Regions from separate parts of the Streptomyces sp. NPDC058459 genome, predicted to be linked through region 1. Evidence: riboswitches for the same ligand, from Rfam matches in the RefSeq annotation. Region 1 holds a riboswitch; each other region holds the start of a gene.

What was found. A riboswitch is a leader RNA that binds a small molecule or an ion and turns the genes downstream of it on or off. The one in region 1 is predicted to bind thiamine pyrophosphate.
Region 2: linked by a shared signal. The riboswitch ahead of thiC (phosphomethylpyrimidine synthase ThiC) and the one ahead of ACFWN1_RS29335 (purine-cytosine permease family protein) in region 1 are both predicted to bind thiamine pyrophosphate.
Region 3: linked by a shared signal. The riboswitch ahead of ACFWN1_RS08100 (thiamine ABC transporter substrate binding subunit) and the one ahead of ACFWN1_RS29335 (purine-cytosine permease family protein) in region 1 are both predicted to bind thiamine pyrophosphate.

Annotation. Positions count from the first base shown of each region.
Region 1 is NZ_JBHXLV010000247.1:38-3,305, reverse strand. It holds gene ACFWN1_RS29345 (DUF4142 domain-containing protein) at 1-44, shown strand, start outside; gene ACFWN1_RS29340 (hypothetical protein) at 94-654, shown strand; TPP riboswitch at 985-1,079, shown strand; gene ACFWN1_RS29335 (purine-cytosine permease family protein) at 1,071-2,549, shown strand; partial or broken gene thiM (hydroxyethylthiazole kinase) at 2,649-3,268, shown strand, end outside.
Region 2 is NZ_JBHXLV010000018.1:29,699-32,966, reverse strand. It holds gene thiC (phosphomethylpyrimidine synthase ThiC) at 1-1,346, opposite strand, end outside; TPP riboswitch at 1,339-1,512, opposite strand; gene ACFWN1_RS06265 (YibE/F family protein) at 1,585-3,060, shown strand; gene ACFWN1_RS06260 (SsgA family sporulation/cell division regulator) at 3,185-3,268, opposite strand, start outside.
Region 3 is NZ_JBHXLV010000027.1:1,557-4,824, forward strand. It holds gene rlmN (23S rRNA (adenine(2503)-C(2))-methyltransferase RlmN) at 221-1,327, shown strand; TPP riboswitch at 1,385-1,492, shown strand; gene ACFWN1_RS08100 (thiamine ABC transporter substrate binding subunit) at 1,573-2,646, shown strand; gene ACFWN1_RS08105 (ABC transporter permease) at 2,694-3,268, shown strand, end outside.

The sequences.
Region 1 (3,268 bases):
GCGTATGCCACCCGATGCCGCAGGGCACACACCACGGCGGCTGAGGAAAGACGCACGACCGTACGCCCGTCAGCGCCACACTCAGGAGACTTCATGTCCGAGACCGACACGTTTCTGCGCAGCGCACACGACCTGGGCCTCGCGGCCTGGTTCGGCGGATCTCTGATGGGGGCCGTCGGACTCAACGGCGCCGCCGAGGCGGAAGGCGGTACGGTGCGGGAAACCGCGCGCATCGCCAGCGCCGGCTGGGCGAAGTGGTCGCCCGTGGGCGCCGCCGCCGTGGTGGCGCATCTGGTGGGCGGAGCCGGGCTCCTCAACGCCAACAAGGAACGGGTGGCCCGCCAGAACAGCGTCGCCGCCTCCACCGCGGTGAAGCTGGCCGTCACCGCCGCCGCCCTGGCCGCGACCGCGTACACCCGCGTCCTGGGTCACAAGGTCGACCTCACCACCTCCGACGACCCCGACGCCCGCCAGATCGGGGAGGAGGCGCCCGGCGACCTCGAGACGGCGCAGCAGCACCTCACTCTCATGCAGTGGGTGGTGCCCTCCCTCACCGCCGCGCTGGTCGTACTCACCTCCCTGCAGGGCGAGCAGCAGCGGCCCACGCGGCAGTCCTTGGACGTCCTGCGGCGCGTCGCCCCCTTCGGCGCCTGACACGCCGGAAGAACGAGGCGGTGGCGACACCGAAACCGGTCACCCCGGCTGCCACTGGGACGGCACGTACGGCCGGCTCCGGGGCGAGGGACCGCCAAAGTCCCAGGTGCCGCTGCCGCCCGCTCGGGGCCGCGGAGGGGCCGGTGCACATCCACCCAGTCACGGGCTGAACTGACGTGCCGGGGCGGGGTCCATGACCTCTCCGTCAGTTTCGGACACCTCTGCTCGGCAGAGATCGTCTGTCAGACACGGCCTGAGCGCCCCGGCTCCGGCCGCCATACGCAAACCGACGGGCTCGCGGCGGAAAGGAGTTGCAGTAGGCTGGCCGGCGTAACGGACACGGGGTGCCCCGTCCGAGGGCTGAGATCACACCCGTTGAACCTGAACCAGTTAGCACTGGCGGAGGGATGTCTTCCATGAGTGTGGTGCGTCTTGCCGGCGAACCGTCCACCGACGGCCGGCCACATGTCTTCGACGGGCGGATGCCTGCGGCCGCCGGTGACCTCCGCGTCGAGGCGCACGGGATAGCGCCGGTCCCCGAGAGCAACCGTTACGGCGGCCCCGGCCGCCTGTTCACCGTGTGGTTCGCGCCCAACCTCACCATGACCGGCGTGTTCACCGGCACTACCGGCGTCGCACTCGGCCTGAACTTCGGCGCCGCGCTCGCCGCCGTCGTCCTCGGCACCCTGGTCGGGGCGGTGCCGACCGCGTATCTGGGGACCTGGGGAAGCCAGACCGGTGCCGGGCAACTGCCGCTGGCGCGCCTCGCGTTCGGCCGGGCGGTGGCGCTGCCCGCCGTCCTCCAATGGCTGTCCTCGGTGGCCTGGGACGCGCTGATCGGGCTCTTCGGCGGTGACGCGCTCGCGCGGCTGTGCGGCTGGCCGTTCTGGCTCGGCGTCCTGACGATGATGCTGGGGCAGGCCGCCCTGGGCGTGCTGGGGTACGAGGCCATCCACCGGCTCCAGATCGTCATGACCTTCGTGCTCGGCGCCGCGTTCGGACTGATCGCCTGGCGGCTGCTGGACGGTGCCCATCCGGTGGCGGCCGGCAGCGCGCACGGCGCCGACCAGGCCGGCGCGTTCGTACTGACCAGCACGATCGCGTTGAGCCTGACGCTGTCCTGGGCGCCGTACGCCAGCGATTTCAGCCGCTACCTGCCGCGCGCCACCTCTCGCCCGCGCATGTTCTGGTACACCCTGCTCGGCCTCACGGTGTCCTTCGTCGCCGTGCAGGCGCTCGGGCTGCTGGGTGCGTCCGTGCTGACCGACCAGACCGCCCGGGGTGTGCAGGAACTGCTGGGCGGCGGGGCCACGGCCGCGTTCGGCCTGCTCGCCGTGGCGCTGGCGGCGGTGTGCAGCAACGCCATGAACGACTACAGCGGTTCGCTGGCCCTCCAGACCCTAGGCGTGCGTCTGCCGCGCCCGGCGGCCGCCGTACTCGCCGCCGTGCTCGGCTTTCCGCTGGTGCTCTGGATGCACGCCGCCGACACCGCGGCCCGCTTCCAGAACGTGCTGCTCTTCGTCGGCTACTGGATCCCGGGGTTCGTGGCGATCGTCATCGTGGACTGGCGGGCCCGCGTCCGAGCGCGGCAGGGCGCTCCGATCGACCTCAGGGCCGAGGAGGCGGAGGTGGCCGAGGTGGCCGAGGCAGCCGGGCAGGGCGGTACGGACGGCTCCGCCGGTCGCGCCAGGGGTGCCCGGTCCCGCTCCGGGTGGGCGTCGTCGGCCGCTTTCGTCGCCGCCTTCGCCGCGGCCGTGCCCTTCATGAACACCACCCTGTACGAGGGACCGGCGGCCTCCGCCCTGAAGGGCGCCGACCTCTCCTTCTACGTGGCGTTCCTGGTGGCCGTCGCCGTCTACGCGCCGCTCCGGCTCCGCGGCCGTCCCCGCGCCTGACCCGCGCCCGCGCGGCTGCCCTCTGCCGCACCGCCGGCGCCCCGCCGGCGCCCCGTACGCCTCAGCCCTCTCCCTCGGACTCCCCCGGAGCGAACGCGCATGTCCACGACGCCCGCCGGTCCCACCGGCCTCGCCGCCTTCGCCCCGCGGGCCCTCGCCCGGGTGCGGGCGCAGGCCCCGCTGGTCCAGTGCCTGACCAACGCGGTGGTCACCGGCTTCACCGCGAACGTCCTGCTGGCCCTGGGCGCCGCACCGGCCATGGTCGACATCCCGGAGGAGGCCGGCCCGTTCGCGCGGATCGCCTCCGGGGTCCTGGTCAACCTCGGGACACCGCACGCGGAACAGCGCACCGCCATGACCGAGGCGGCACGTGCGGCGGCCGCCGCCGGCACGCCATGGGTGCTCGACCCGGTAGCGGTCGGCGCGCTGCCGGTGCGCACCGCGCTGGCCCGGCACCTGCTGGGCCTGCGGCCGACGGTGATCCGGGGCAACGCGTCCGAGATCATCGCGCTCGCGGGGGCGGGCGGCGGCGGCCGTGGGGTGGACGCGGCGGACGGTGTGGCGGCCGCCGAGGAGTCGGCGCGTGGGCTGGCCCGGACGACCGGTGGCGTCGTCGCCGTCTCCGGGCCGGTGGACTTCGTCACCGACGGGGCGCGTGACGCGCGGATCGCCAACGGGGACGCCCTGCTGACCCGGGTGACCGGCGGCGGCTGCGCGCT
Region 2 (3,268 bases), on a different contig from region 1:
GCGGCGCCGATACCCGAGGTGATGTGGTCGTACGCCGGTGCGACGTCGGTGGTCAGCGGGCCGAGCGTGTAGAACGGAGCTTCGTCGCAGATCTCCTGCTGAAGCTCGATGTTCTCCTTGATCTTGTGCATCGGGACGTGCCCGGGACCCTCGATCATCGTCTGTACGTCGAAGCGCCGGGCGATCCGGTTGAGTTCCCCGAGCGTGCGCAACTCCGCGAACTGCGCCTCGTCGTTGGCGTCCGCGATCGAACCGGGCCGCAGACCGTCGCCGAGCGAGTAGGTGACGTCGTAGGCGGCGAGGATCTCGCAGAGTTCCTCGAACTTCTCGTACAGGAACGACTCCTTGTGGTGCGCCAGGCACCAGGCAGCCATGATCGAGCCGCCGCGCGAGACGATGCCGGTCTTGCGGTTCGCCGTGAGCGGGACGTACGGCAGCCGCACACCCGCGTGCACCGTCATGTAGTCCACGCCCTGTTCGGCCTGCTCGATCACCGTGTCCTTGTAGACCTCCCAGGTCAGTTCCTCGGCCCTGCCGTCGACCTTCTCCAGGGCCTGGTAGAGGGGCACGGTGCCGATGGGCACGGGGGAGTTGCGCAGCACCCACTCGCGGGTGGTGTGGATGTTGCGGCCGGTGGAGAGGTCCATGACCGTGTCGGCGCCCCAGCGGGTGGCCCAGGTCATCTTCTCCACCTCCTCCTCGATCGAGGAGGAGACCGCCGAGTTGCCGATGTTGGCGTTGACCTTCACCAGGAACCGCTTGCCGATGATCATCGGCTCGCTCTCCGGATGGTTCACATTGGCGGGCAGCACGGCCCGGCCCGCCGCGATCTCCTCGCGGACCACCTCGGGGGCGACGTTCTCCCGAAGCGCCACGAACTCCATCTCGGACGTGATCTCCCCCCGGCGGGCGTACGCGAGCTGTGTGACCGCCTGCCCCGCCCGCCCCCGCCGGGGCTGCCGGGGCCGTCCCGGAAAGACCGCGTCCAGATTACGCAGACCGCCGCGCGGCGAGGTGTGCTTGATCCCGTCGTCCTCCGGCCGGACGGGACGGCCCGCGTACTCCTCGGTGTCGCCACGGGCGACGATCCAGTTCTCCCGCAACGGGGCCAGCCCCCGGCGGACATCGGTGGCGGCTTCAGGATCGGTGTACGGGCCGGAGGTGTCGTACAGCGCGACCGACCGCCCGTTGGAGAGATGCACCTGACGGATCGGCACCCTCAGATCGGGGCGCGAGCCCGCGACATACGCCTTGTGCCAGCCGATGGACTTTCCGGCCCCCTCGCCCGACGAACTGGTCGTCGTGCTCCGCGCGGAGGCAAACGTGCGCGCGTCCTTGTTGGTCATGAGACCTACTCCCTACGCCGGCATTACCCGGTAACAGGTTCGGCGGTCGACGCAGCAAGTTCCGCCCGCAGATGTTTCACGTGGAACGTGGTTCCACGTGAAACATCGCAACGACGGAGGTCAGCGCCCTCTCAGCCCGGTGCTCCGAGCTCCCGCGTGTGCAAAGGTTCCTCCACGCTAGCGCCCGGTGTGACGGGATGAACAGTGGGCCTCCCCCCGTTCTTGCAATGATCGGGCCGTGACCACGACGCAGCAGCCCCCCTACCCTCCCCCCGGCCCACCCCGGCGACCCGGCTCCGGACCAGGCCCCGGCCCCGGCCCCGGGGGTGAGCACGGACCCGGCTCCGGAGGCGGGCACGACGGGCATGGTGACGGGCGCGGTGGTCATGGCGGCCATGGCGGTCACGGTCAGGGGCATGGCCACTCGCACAGCCACGGCCCCGCCACCCCGGTCTCCAAGCATCTGCGCAAGGTCATCGCGGCCATCCTGATCCCGTTCAGCGCGGCCGTCGTCGTGGGTCTGGTGGTGCTCTGGCCCGGAGGCGCGCCGCCGCACCAGCGCACCGGGGTCGGCTTCGACCGCCAGACCCAGCAGGCCACGGTTACCCAGGTCACCCCGGTGAGCTGCCAGGTGGGCGGTACCGGCGGGGGAGCCCCGGCCGGCGATCCTTCCGGCACGGGCGCGGGTCCGGCCACCCAGGCCCAGAAGGGCCCCTGCAAGAAGGCGACGGTCCGGGTCGACACCGGCAAGGACCAGGGCCGCACCTTCACCGAGCTGGTGCAGCCCGACCAGACCCGGCAGTTGCACCAGGGCGACAAGGTCGTGGTCGCCTACGAGCCCAAGGCGCCGAAGGACCTCCAGTACGCCGTCACCGATCTGGACCGCAAGTTCCCCATGGCGCTGCTGGCCGGAATCTTCGCGGTCGCCGTCGTGGTGGTGGGCCGGCTGCGCGGTGTCATGGCGCTGGTGGCGCTGGCCGTCAGCTTCCTGGTGCTGACCCTGTTCATCCTGCCCGCGGTGCTCCAGGGCTCGAATCCGCTGCTGGTGGCCGTGGTCGGATCGAGCGCGATCATGCTCATCGCGCTCTACATGTGCCATGGCCTGTCCGCACGGACCTCCGTCGCGGTGCTCGGCACCCTCGTCTCCCTGCTGCTGATCGGTTTCCTCGGCTCGCAGTTCATCGGCTGGGCCGCCCTCACCGGCAACACGGACGACAGCACGGGCCTGATCCACGGTCTCTACCCGTCGATCGACATGAGCGGCCTGCTGCTGGCGGGCGTCATCATCGGCTCGCTGGGCGTGCTGGACGATGTGACGGTCACCCAGACCTCTGCGGTGTGGGAGCTGCACGAGGCCAATCCCTCGATGGGCTGGCGCGGGCTGTACCGGGCGGGCATCCGCATCGGCCGCGACCACATCGCCTCCGTCGTCAACACCCTCGTGCTCGCCTACGCGGGTGCCGCGCTGCCCCTGCTGCTGCTGTTCTCCATCGCACAGAGCGGTGTGGGCACGGTGGCCACCAGTGAACTGGTCGCCGAGGAGATCGTGCGCACGCTGGTCGGCTCGATCGGCCTGGTCGCCTCGGTGCCGGTCACCACCGCGCTCGCCGCGCTGGTCGTGTCGGCCGACCGCCCCGCATCCGGTACGGCGGCTCCTCCGGCCGCCCGGCCCGCCGTGGCCTCCGGTGGCAGGGGGCGGCGCAGGAAGCGCTGAGCGGCGCTGTTCGGGTCCGGCGGGCCGGCGTCCGGGGCAGCCGGACCGCGGGCTCTAGCAGAAGCGTTTCTTCAGAGGTTCACGGAGCCCGGCGGAGCGCTGGGCGCTCCTTGGCCGTGCCGCGTCAGCCCGCGCTCTGCTCCTCGGCCAGGATGCGGCCCAGAGCCTCGTCGAGGTGGGTGTCGAAGTCGGCCAGCGCACCCTCCTG
Region 3 (3,268 bases), on a different contig from region 1:
TGTCGCCGCCGGCGTCGTGCGCTTCCGGCCGGGGAACGGTGACGCCACCCGGTCCAGACACCGGCCGAGCGAAGCGTCCACGGGGTGCGGAGCGTGCCCAGGACCGGGGGAGTCGTAGCCGGCGGCGTCAGCGGCGCCGGGCAGGCGGTACTCAGGGGTGACCACCTCCACCCCGCCGTGGCTGAGGCCACTGGAGTCGATCTGAGACACTGGTACCACCATGCCCAAGCCCGGAGAACTCACTTTCGTCGCCCCCCGCGGAGCCAAGAAGCCGCCGCGGCATCTCGCTGACCTCTCGCCCGCGGAGCGGAAGGACGCTGTCGCGGAGGCGGGCGAGAAGCCGTTCCGTGCCAGGCAGCTTTCGCAGCACTACTTCGCGCGGTACGCGCACGACCCCGAGCAGTGGACGGACATCCCGGCCGGCTCGCGGGAGAGGCTGCGCGAGGCGCTGTTCCCGGAGCTGATGTCGGTGGTCCGGCATCTGGCCACGGACCAGGGGACCACCCGTAAGACGCTGTGGCGGCTGTTCGACGGCACGCTCGTCGAGTCCGTGCTGATGCGGTACCCGGACCGGGTCACCATGTGCATCAGCTCGCAGGCCGGATGCGGGATGAACTGCCCGTTCTGCGCGACCGGTCAGGCGGGGCTGGACCGGAACCTGTCCACCGCCGAGATCGTGCACCAGATCGTGGACGGCATGCGGGCGCTCCGGGACGGGGAAGTCCCCGGTGGGCCCGCCCGGCTCTCCAACATCGTCTTCATGGGGATGGGCGAGCCGCTCGCCAACTACAAGCGGGTCGTCGGTGCCATCCGGGCGCTGACCGAACCGGCGCCCGACGGGCTCGGGCTGTCCCAGCGCGGGATCACCGTGTCGACGGTCGGCCTCGTGCCCGCCATCCACCGCTTCGCCGACGAGGGCTTCAAGTGCCGGCTGGCGATCTCCCTGCACGCCCCCGACGACGAACTGCGCGACACCCTCGTCCCCGTGAACACGCGGTGGAAGGTGCGCGAGGTGCTGGACGCCGGGTTCGAGTACGCGGAGAAGTCGGCCCGCCGGCTGTCCATCGAGTACGCGCTGATCCGGGACATCAACGACCAGGCGTGGCGCGGTGACCGGCTCGGCCGGATGCTCAAGGGCAGGCCCGTGCACGTCAACCTGATCCCGCTCAACCCCACCCCGGGCTCCAAGTGGACCGCCTCCCGTCCCGAGGACGAGAAGGCGTTCGTCGAGGCCATCGCCGCGCACGGCGTGCCGGTGACCGTCCGGGACACCCGCGGTCAGGAGATCGACGGGGCGTGTGGCCAGCTCGCGGCCACCGAGCGGTAACCTGGGCCGGTCAGCACAACGTCATACCCGTACACCTTCGTACGGTCATACATCTGCATATTCCGACAGGGGAGCGCCACAGCGCTGAGAGTGCGGCGACCAGGCCGCAGACCCTCTGAACCTCGCCCAGGTCATTCCGGGTAGGAAGTTCGGTCATCACTCAAGCTGTTGCGCCCTGCCCGGCCTCCCGCACGGAGTCCGGGCGGGGCCGCGTCTCTTCCTGGCCCACCCCAGGAGGACCACCAGTGCACACCAAGACCTTCGTGGCCGCGGCGGTCGGCCTCGGCCTGCTCACGCTCTCCGCGTGCGGGTCCACCGACGCCAAGGGGGCAGCGGACACCAGGACCGTGACCCTCGTCAGCCACGACTCGTGGGCCGCGTCCAAGAACGTGATCGCGGACTTCGAGAAGCAGTCCGGCTACCGGGTGCGCGTCCTCAAGGACGGCGACGCCGGACAGGCCGTCAACAAGGCGGTCCTCACCAAGGACAACCCCCAGGGCGACGTCTTCTTCGGCGTCGACAACACCCTGCTCTCCCGCGCCCTCGACAACGGCCTCTTCCAGCCGTACGCCGCCAAGGGCCTCGACCAGGCCGACCCCGCCTTCCAGCTCGACCGCGCCAGGCACCGGGTCACGCCCGTCGACCACGGCGACATCTGCGTCAACTACGACAAGGCGTACTTCGACGAGCACAAGCTGAAGCCGCCGCGCAACTTCGCCGACCTCGCCGACCCCAGGTACAGGAACCTGCTGGTCACCGAGAACGCCGGCACCTCCTCGCCGGGCCTCGGCTTCCTGCTCGGCAGCGCCGCCGCCTACGGCGACCAGGGCTGGGCGGGGTACTGGAAGAAGCTCAAGGCCAACGGCGTCAAGGTCGTCGACGGCTGGGAGCAGGCGTACTACCAGGAGTTCTCCGGCTCCTCCGAGGGCAAGAAGGCGGGTGGTGACCGGCCGCTCGTCGTGTCGTACGCCTCCTCGCCGCCCGCCGAGGTGATCTATGCCAAGAAGAGGCCGGCGACCGCCCCGACCGGTGTCGCGGAGGGCACCTGCTTCCGGCAGGTCGAGTTCGCCGGGCTGCTCAAGAACGCCAGGAACGCCGAGGGCGGCAAGGCGTTCCTCGACTTCCTGCTGTCCACGCGCTTCCAGCAGGACATGCCGCTGAACATGTTCGTGTACCCGGTGATCAAGGACGCGAAGGTCCCCGCCGAGTTCACCGAGTACGGGCCCGCCGCCAAGGACCCGGTGACCATGGCGCCCGAGAAGATCGCCGCCAACCGCGACCGGTGGGTCAGCTCGTGGACGTCACTCGTACTGAAGTAGCGGCGGCCGGGCGGCGAAGCCGCGGGAGCGTGGCGCGGCTGGGGCTCATGGCCCTGCCCGTCGCGTTCTTCGCGCTGTTCTTCGCCTGGCCCGTCGCCGCCATCACGGTGCGCGGGCTGAAGGCCGACGGGACCTGGCACCTCGGGCGGTTCGCCGAGGTGCTGGGCCGCTCCGACGTCCGGCACGTGCTGTGGTTCACCACCTGGCAGGCGCTCGCCTCCACCGCGCTCACCCTGCTGATCGCCCTGCCCGCCGCCTACGCCTTCGCCCGGCTGGAGTTCCCGGGCAAGCAGGTGCTGCGGGCCGTGGTCACCGTGCCGTTCGTGCTGCCCACGGTGGTCGTCGGCACCGCGTTCCTCGCGCTCGTCGGCCACGGCGGGCTGCTGGACGAGCTGTGGGGGGTCCGCCTGGACACCACGGTGTGGGCGATCCTGCTCGCGCACGTCTTCTTCAACTACGCCGTGGTCGTCCGCACCGTCGGCGGCCTGTGGGGCCAGCTCGACCCCCGGCAGGAGGAGGCCGCCCGGATGCTCGGCGCGTCCCCGCCGCGCGCCTGGTGCCAGGTCACGCTGCCCGCCCTGGCGCCCGCCGTGGCCGCCGCCGCGCTGATGGTGTTCCTGTT